2 regions of the Streptomyces sp. NPDC050422 genome follow, and region 2 is predicted to be linked to the other one. Evidence: riboswitches for the same ligand, from Rfam matches in the RefSeq annotation. Region 2 holds a riboswitch; the other holds the start of a gene.
The links. A riboswitch is a leader RNA that binds a small molecule or an ion and turns the genes downstream of it on or off. The one in region 2 is predicted to bind S-adenosylmethionine.

Region 1: linked by a shared signal. The riboswitch ahead of ACIBJG_RS21445 (hypothetical protein) and the one ahead of ACIBJG_RS18640 (putative leader peptide) in region 2 are both predicted to bind S-adenosylmethionine.

The regions. Positions count from the first base shown of each region.
Region 1 is NZ_JBITIE010000013.1:23,613-27,280, forward strand. Features, by position in the region: gene ACIBJG_RS21440 (phosphocholine-specific phospholipase C) at 1-1,292, shown strand, start outside; SAM riboswitch class IV at 1,407-1,516, shown strand; gene ACIBJG_RS21445 (hypothetical protein) at 1,564-1,998, shown strand; gene ACIBJG_RS21450 (cytochrome P450) at 2,203-3,498, shown strand; gene ACIBJG_RS21455 (cytochrome P450) at 3,495-3,668, shown strand, end outside.
Region 2 is NZ_JBITIE010000011.1:55,280-58,947, forward strand. Features, by position in the region: gene ACIBJG_RS18630 (NtaA/DmoA family FMN-dependent monooxygenase) at 1-343, opposite strand, end outside; gene ACIBJG_RS18635 (LLM class flavin-dependent oxidoreductase) at 362-1,588, opposite strand; gene ACIBJG_RS18640 (putative leader peptide) at 1,662-1,778, opposite strand; SAM riboswitch class IV at 1,818-1,930, opposite strand; gene ACIBJG_RS18645 (flavodoxin family protein) at 2,134-2,586, opposite strand; gene ACIBJG_RS18650 (four-carbon acid sugar kinase family protein) at 2,838-3,668, shown strand, end outside.

The DNA of each region.
Region 1 (3,668 bases), on a different contig from region 2:
CCGCGCCCGGCGATCCGCTCTACGACAAGGCCCGCACCGGAACCGACATCAAGAACGGCGGCGGTCTCCTCGACGACCTGAAGGCCGACGTCCGGGCCGGGACGCTGCCGAAGGTCTCGTGGATCGTCTCTCCGGAGGCATACAGCGAGCATCCCAACTGGCCGGCCAACTACGGCGCCTGGTACATCTCGCAGGTCCTGGACGCGCTGACCGCCGACCCCGAGGTCTGGGGCCGGACCGCCCTCTTCATCACCTACGACGAGAACGACGGCTTCTTCGATCACGTCGTGCCGCCCTTCGTGCCGTCGGGACCCGCGCAGGGGCTGTCCACCGTCGACACCTCCGCCGACTACTTTCCCGGCGACATCCGGTACACCGCCGGGCCCTACGGGCTCGGTCAGCGGGTGCCCATGCTGGTCGTCTCACCGTGGAGCACCGGCGGGTTCGCCTGCTCCGAGGTCTTCGACCACACCTCCGTCATCCGCTTCATGGAGCAGCGCTTCGGCGTGCACGAGCCCAACATCTCGCCCTGGCGGCGCGCCGTCTGCGGCGATCTGACCTCCGCGTTCGACTTCGGTCGTACGGACGCCTCGGACATCTCGCTGCCGTCGACCGACGCCTACGAGCCGCCGGACCGCCTCCGGCACCCCGACTACGTTCCCGTACCGCCCGCGACCGGCAGCGTGCCCAAGCAGGAGAAGGGGGACCGGCCCACCCGGCCGCTGCGCTACGCACCCTTCGTCGACGGGGCCGCCGATCCGGCCACCGGCAAGTACCGCCTCACCTTCAGCGGTGGCGCCGCCGCGGGGGCGCAGTTCCTGGTGAGCTCCGCGAACCGCACCGACGGGCCCTGGACCTACACCACCGAGGCCGGCAAGTCCCTCGCGGACAGCTGGAACACCGCCTATTCCAAGGGAGTGACCGACCTCACCGTCCATGGGCCCAACGGCTTCCTGCGTACCTTCAGGGCCGGCGGGAAGGTGGCGGCGGGCCCCGAGGTGACGGCACGTCATGTCGCCGCAGGCGGTGGGTTGGAGCTCACCTTCGTCAACGCCGGGTCCGCGAACGTGCGTCTGACCGTACGCAGCGCCGCCGGGTACGGGGGAGGGGTGCAGACCTTCGCGGTCCGTGCGGGTGCGACCGTGAAACACGTGCTTGACCTGCGGGGAAGCAGGAGTTGGTACGACGTCACCGTCGTCTCCGACGTGGACGCCACGTTCCTGCGGCGCTACGCCGGACACGTCGAGACCGGCCGGGCCGGCAGGAGCGACCCGGGTCTCGTCACCGGGTGAGTGGATACGCCTCGGGACGGTTCGGGGGGGGGCGGGCGGTGTCCGTGCGTGGGCGCCACTCGCCCCTGACCGCCCGTCGGGTCGTGCGGTGTGCGTGAGTTAGAGTCTTGTTCGGGTCATGAGTTCCAGTGCACAGCCCCGGCTTGCTGGACGGCACCCCGCTCCGCTGCGGGTGCTCCGGGTGACGACCTGCCCCGTGCGAAGGGTACGGGGAACAGCGGACCGCGGTGCAGGGCATCCGGGGTCCACACCCCGGAAGGCGAACCTCACCATGCTGCGTCATCTCACCCAGAACGACTCCGTGCGGAGCGACGACTGCTCCCGTTACGCCGCGGGTCACCGCGTGCATTGGATCCACGCCAAGAAGTGCCGCCAGGAGCCGGGGCAGGCCGTCGAGATCCTGCTCACCTCCGGGGACGTCCGCGACGACGGGTGGGTCGAACTGCGGGCCGCCTTCGACTACGCGGGCGGCCTCCCCGCAGTGTGGACGCACGCTCCCGGAGCGTTGCGGGAGACCCTCGCCGGCCACCGCGGGCGGGTGTACTGGCTGGCGCGCTGGCATGCGTTGAAGCTCGTGCACGGCGACGGCGACGGTGGGGGAGCCGGTGCCAGGGCCGGGGGTGCTGCCGGGCTGGTCAACGTCGGGCTGGAGGGCGGCGAGCTGTGCGAGGGCGCCTGTGCCGGGGGGCGTGCCTCTCTGGCGTAGTCCGTCCCGTCGCGGCCGCTCGGTGAGCTCGTGCGGTACATCGCGATGCTCAGTAATTGTGCTGAGATGTCGTCCTGTTGTTCCGTTCATGGCGTGGGATTGATCGCTGTTGACCGTTCCGAGGTCACACAAAATCCTTATAGTGAACATGCGTTGATCGCATGATCTTGACGCGTTCAGCTGTCGCCACAGGAGTCAGGACTCATGACGCGCCCTTCTTCCACAGAGCCCGCGCCGCCCTCTCCTTCTCCGCCCCCCGACTGTCCGGCTCACGCCGGTGCCGTGCCGCTCGGTGGGCCCGGGTTCCAGACCGAACCGCAGGCCGTGTACCGCGCCATGCGGCGTGATCACGGGCCCGTCGTCCCCGTGGAGCTGCCGGGCGGCTTCCCCGCCTGGCTGGTCATCGGGTACCGGGAGCTCCACCAAGTCACCAGCGACGGCGAGCTGTTCCCGCGCGACGTCGGACTGTGGAACCAGTGGCCCCATATCCCCGACGACTGGCCCCTGCTGCCGATGGTGGGGCGACCCCTGCCCTCCATCTACTTCAGCGCGGGGGAGGAACACCGACGGCACGCGCGCATGGTCGGACCGGCCCTCGAAGGTGCTGACCCGTTCGAAATCCGCAGCCACTGCGAGCAGTTGGCGGACCGGCTGATCGACGACGTGTGCAGCCGTGGCACGGCCGATCTCGTCGCCGACTTCTGCGAGCCCCTCCCCGTACTCGTCCTCGCCCGTCTGGTCGGGTTCCCCGACGACGAAGGCGCCGACATCGCCCAGGTGTTGAAGGACCTCGCCGACGGCGGCCCCGACGCGCAGAGCGCCCATCTGCGGTTCGGGGAACACATGGCCCGGCTGGTGGCCGCGAAGCGGGCCGTGCCGGGGGACGACGTGACCTCCCGCATGCTCGCCTTCCCCGAGGCGTTCACCGACGAGGAGTACATGCTCGACCTGATGGCCATCACGGCCGCCGGGCACCTCACCACCGCAGACTGGGTCAGCAACTCCCTGCGGCTGATGCTCACCGAGGACGCGTTCGCCGACTCCATGGCCCGAGGCCGGCGGAGCATCGGCGAGGCCATGAACGAGGTGCTGTGGGAGGACACGCCCACCCAGATCCTCGCCGGCCGCTGGGCCGTCCGGGACACCCAGCTCGGCGGGCAGCGGATCAAGGCCGGGGACATGCTGCTGCTCGGGCTCGGCGCCGCCAACACCGACCCGCTGATCCGACAGGGCCTGTCCGGCACCGGAGCGCCCGCGCAGGGCGGCAACGGCGCCCATCTCGCTTTCAGTCACGGCGAGTACCGGTGCCCGTTCCCGGCCCAGGAGATCGCCGAGATCATCGCCCGTACCGGCATCGAGGTCCTGCTCGACCGGCTGCCCGATCTCCAGCTCGCCGTCCCCGTCGACGATCTCGAACGACGGCCCTCCGCGTTTCTGCGTGGCACCACCTCGCTCCCCGTTCGGTTCACCCCCGTTCGTACGACAGGAGACCTCTCGTGAACTGCCCCCACGCCGCCGCCCAGGCAGCAGCCAAGAACGGCGGGACCGTCGTCATCGACCCGATGGTCCAGGACCTGGACGGTGAGACGACGCGCCTGCGCGATGCCGGTCCGCTGGCCCGGATCGAGCTGCTCGGCGTACCGGCCTGGGCCCTCACGCGGCATGCCGAC
Region 2 (3,668 bases):
GCTCGTTGAACGTGGAGTTGATCGTGCCGGTGAGGCCGAGGTGTTCGGTGACGGCGGCGAGGGCGGACAGCACGGTGAAAGTGTCGGGGCGCCCGACCACGTCCAAGTCGTATATCTCACCGCCCTGTTCGCGCAGGCGCAGCCCCTCGGCGAGGAACAGGAAGTCGAACTTGGCGCGCTCGGCGGTGCGGGCGAAGTGCGCGAACGAGCTGAACTCGACGTGGCTGCCCGCCGCGGGATCGCTCCACACGGTGGTGTTGTTGACGCCCGGGAAGTGGGCGGCGAGATGGATCTGCTTGAGCGGCTTGCCGGTGCTGTGGCCGGCGCCGTTGCTGGTGCTCATGTCGGTGGTCCCTCCGGCTCAGACGGTGGCGAAGCGGTTGGCGGGGCGGGCGAGTCCGAGCAGCCCGCGCAGGGTGTCGGCCTCGTAGGCGGTCCGGAAGGCGCCTCGGCGCTGCAGTTCCGGCACCAGGTCGCGGGTGATCGCCGGGAGGTCGTGGCCGATCACGGCGGGGCGCAGCCGGAAGCCGGAGAGCCCTGCCGACTGCCATTCCTGGAGCAGGTCCGCCAGTTGCGCGGGTGTGCCGGTGAACACCTTCGCGTCGCTGGAGTACGGGTGTCCCGCGAGGCCGTCGAGACGGTCGCGGCGGGCCGCCGCGGCCGCGGGGTCGTCGTCGAGGAAGACCACGAGGTCCCCGAAGAGGTGCAGGGGGTCCGCCGCCCGTCCCGCTGCCGCCTGTTCGGTGCGGATCTCCTCGACGATGGCTACGGCGTGACCGGTGTCGTGCGGGGTGACGTATCCGATGTCCGTGGAGCGGGCCACCAGCCGGAAGGGCAGGCTCCGGTGCGCCAGGGCGCTGACGACGGGCTGGCCCTGCGGAGGCCGGGGTGTGATCGAGGGGCCCTTGACGCTGAAGTGCCGGCCCTCGAAGTCGATGTAGTGCAGCTTGTCGCGGTCGATGAAGCGTCCCGTGGCCGCGTCCCGGATCTCCGCGCCGTCCTCCCAGCTGTCCCACAGGCGGCGCACCGCCTCGACGTAGTCGGCGGCTTCCCCGAAGAGTTCGCCGGTCAGCTCGCGTACGGCCGGGGTGTCCAGTTCGTCGACGCCGAAGCGCGGGAACGTACGGCGGCCGAAGTGGGCGGCTTCGTGCTGCCGGGCCGACACCTGGACGCGCAGCCCCGCCCGCCCGGTGCTCACGTAGTCGAGGGTGGCGATGGCCTTGGAGATGTGGAACGGCTCGGTGTGGGTGGCGACCACGGTGGGGACGAGCCCGATGTGCCGGGTCAGCGGGGCGACGCGGGCGGCGATGAGCACCGCGTCGAGCCGCCCGCGCTCCTGGTCGGTGCGGTCGTCGGGCTCGGCGAACTGCGAGGACTGGAGCCCGAGCGCGTCCTCGATCGTCACGAAGTCGAGCAGGCCGCGTTCGGCCTCGGTCACGATGTCGGTCCAGTACGCGGCGGTGAGCAGTTCCTCGGGCCGGGCCACCGGCTCGCGCCAGGCGGCGGGGTGCCAGCCCGCGCCGTTGAGCGCGACGGCCAGGTGGAGAGGGGTGGGAAGGGGAGGGTGCGGGGAGGACGATGCGGACACGGGAGGGTGCCTTCCTGAACGACCGTGGATGATCGCCGGGCCTCGTCGGGAGGTGCGGCGTCGCGGGTACGGGTCAGGAACAACAGAGCGCGCCGGCCACGCGCTGGAGGTCGATGTGCGGCCGGGAGTAGAGGTGGACGCGGCGCCGGGGGGCGAGCACCTTGACGAGCGGGCAGGACACCGTTGGCATGGCCCTCGCCTCCGCTCTTCCGGCTCGGCGGGCCCTGGGGCCTCGCGCTTGCGGAACCCGGACGGGCTCCGCCTGGTCGTCACCTGGAGCACCCCGCCGCGCGGGAGGGTTGCCGGTCAGCAAGCCAGGGCTTGACGCTGACGCTCATGACCTGCCGCGAACGCTACGCGCGACGGCCGCGCCGCGCAATGCCCCGTGGATCATGGTCGTGCTCGCCGTGCCCTGAGTCACAACAACGCGGCCGCGCGATCTGTTCCGTCCGGCCGGAACCCGTGCAAGTCCCCTTCTGCGGAGGGTTCCTGGCAACCGTGGTGGTCGTCCCGGACCGGATGTGCCCCGGTTCGGGGCCACCGGTTCAGTCGGTCAGACCGGCTGCGAGGGTCGCCCCGAGCTCCCAGCACGCGTCGATGTCGGACTTGGCGGGTTCTCCCGTGACGGTCACGGCGTCGGCCGCGCGGCGCCATCCGAGGCCCTTCGTGATGGACTCGATGGCCCGAGCCGCCCCGGTCACGTCGTTGCCGCCGTGCACGTAGTACCCGAAGGGGCGGCCCTGCGTCGCGTCCAGACACGGGTAGTAGACCTGGTCGAAGAAGTGCTTGAGGGCGCCCGACATGTAGCCGAGGTTCGCCGGGGTCCCGAGCAGAACGCCGTCGGCGGCGAGCACGTCGGACGCCGTCGCGGCGAGCGCGGCGCGGCGTACGACCCGTACGCCCTCGATCTCGTCCGTCGTCGCACCGGAGACGACGGCTTCGAACAGTGCCTGGCAGTTCGGCGAGGGCGTGTGATGCACGATCAGCAAGGTAGCCACACCGGGAACCCTGCCGTGCCCGCACCGCGGCCGCAAGCGCGGTCCGCCTTGTGCGGCGCGCACTGCGGGCATCGGCCGGTTCCGCCCGGCGCGGCGCGACCACCGCGGGCGGGCCGGCACCACTCGTCTCCGGCGCTTCCGGTGGTCCGGCCTGCTGAGGACCGACGCCGAGCTCATCTGCCGAATCGATTGCCCCGTGTCCTCGATGTCATCGACTATGCATCCATGAGTGGTCGACGCAGAGGTGCGGCATGAGGTCCGGCCGGGACGCCCGGCAGAGCATCGGCATCCTCGCGGACGATCTCACCAGCGCCGGGGACGGTGCCGCACCGTTCCGCCGGACCGGTCACGAGGCGCGGGTCCTCCTGTCCGCCCCGGCGACAGCACTCCCGCAGGCCCCGGGTGTGACAGCGGTCGACCTGGGAACCCGGCTGCTTGACGAGGCAGCCGCCGCGACGCGTGCCGGGCGGGCAGCCCGCCTGTTCGCCGGCTCCACGCTCCTGTTCAAGACGGTGGACTCGACCCTGCGCGGCCATGTCGCGGCCGAGGTCCGGGCAGCGTGGGCGGGTTCGCGGCGACGAGCCGTCGTCATCGCCCCCGCCTTCCCCGCGGAGGGCAGGGTGACGCGGCAAGCGGTCCAGTACGTGTGGGGCGTGCCGGTCCATGAGAGCGGCTTCGCCCGCGACCCTGTGCATCCGGTGCGGTGCTCGGACCTCACGGCGGTGTTCCCGGACGCCGTTCCGATCGGGCCCGGACGGGCGGCCGAACTGCCCGTGCTGATCGGCCGACGCGCGCTGATCGTCTGCTCGGCCGCGACGGACGACGACCTCGACCGCGTCGTGGCGGCGGTCCCGCACCTCGACGACGTGCTGTGGGTCGGCTCCCCGGGACTGGCGGCCGCCCTGGCACGACGGTGCGCACCCGGTGACGGGGCGGTTGCCGCCGCACCCGCACCGGCTCGCCGCCCCCTCGTCGTCGTCGGCAGTGCCAACCCGTCGACCCGACGGCAACTGGCCGTGCTCCGGGCACAGGCCGACGTGCAGGGAGTCACCGTCGGGGATGATCCCGCTCCGACGGTGAAA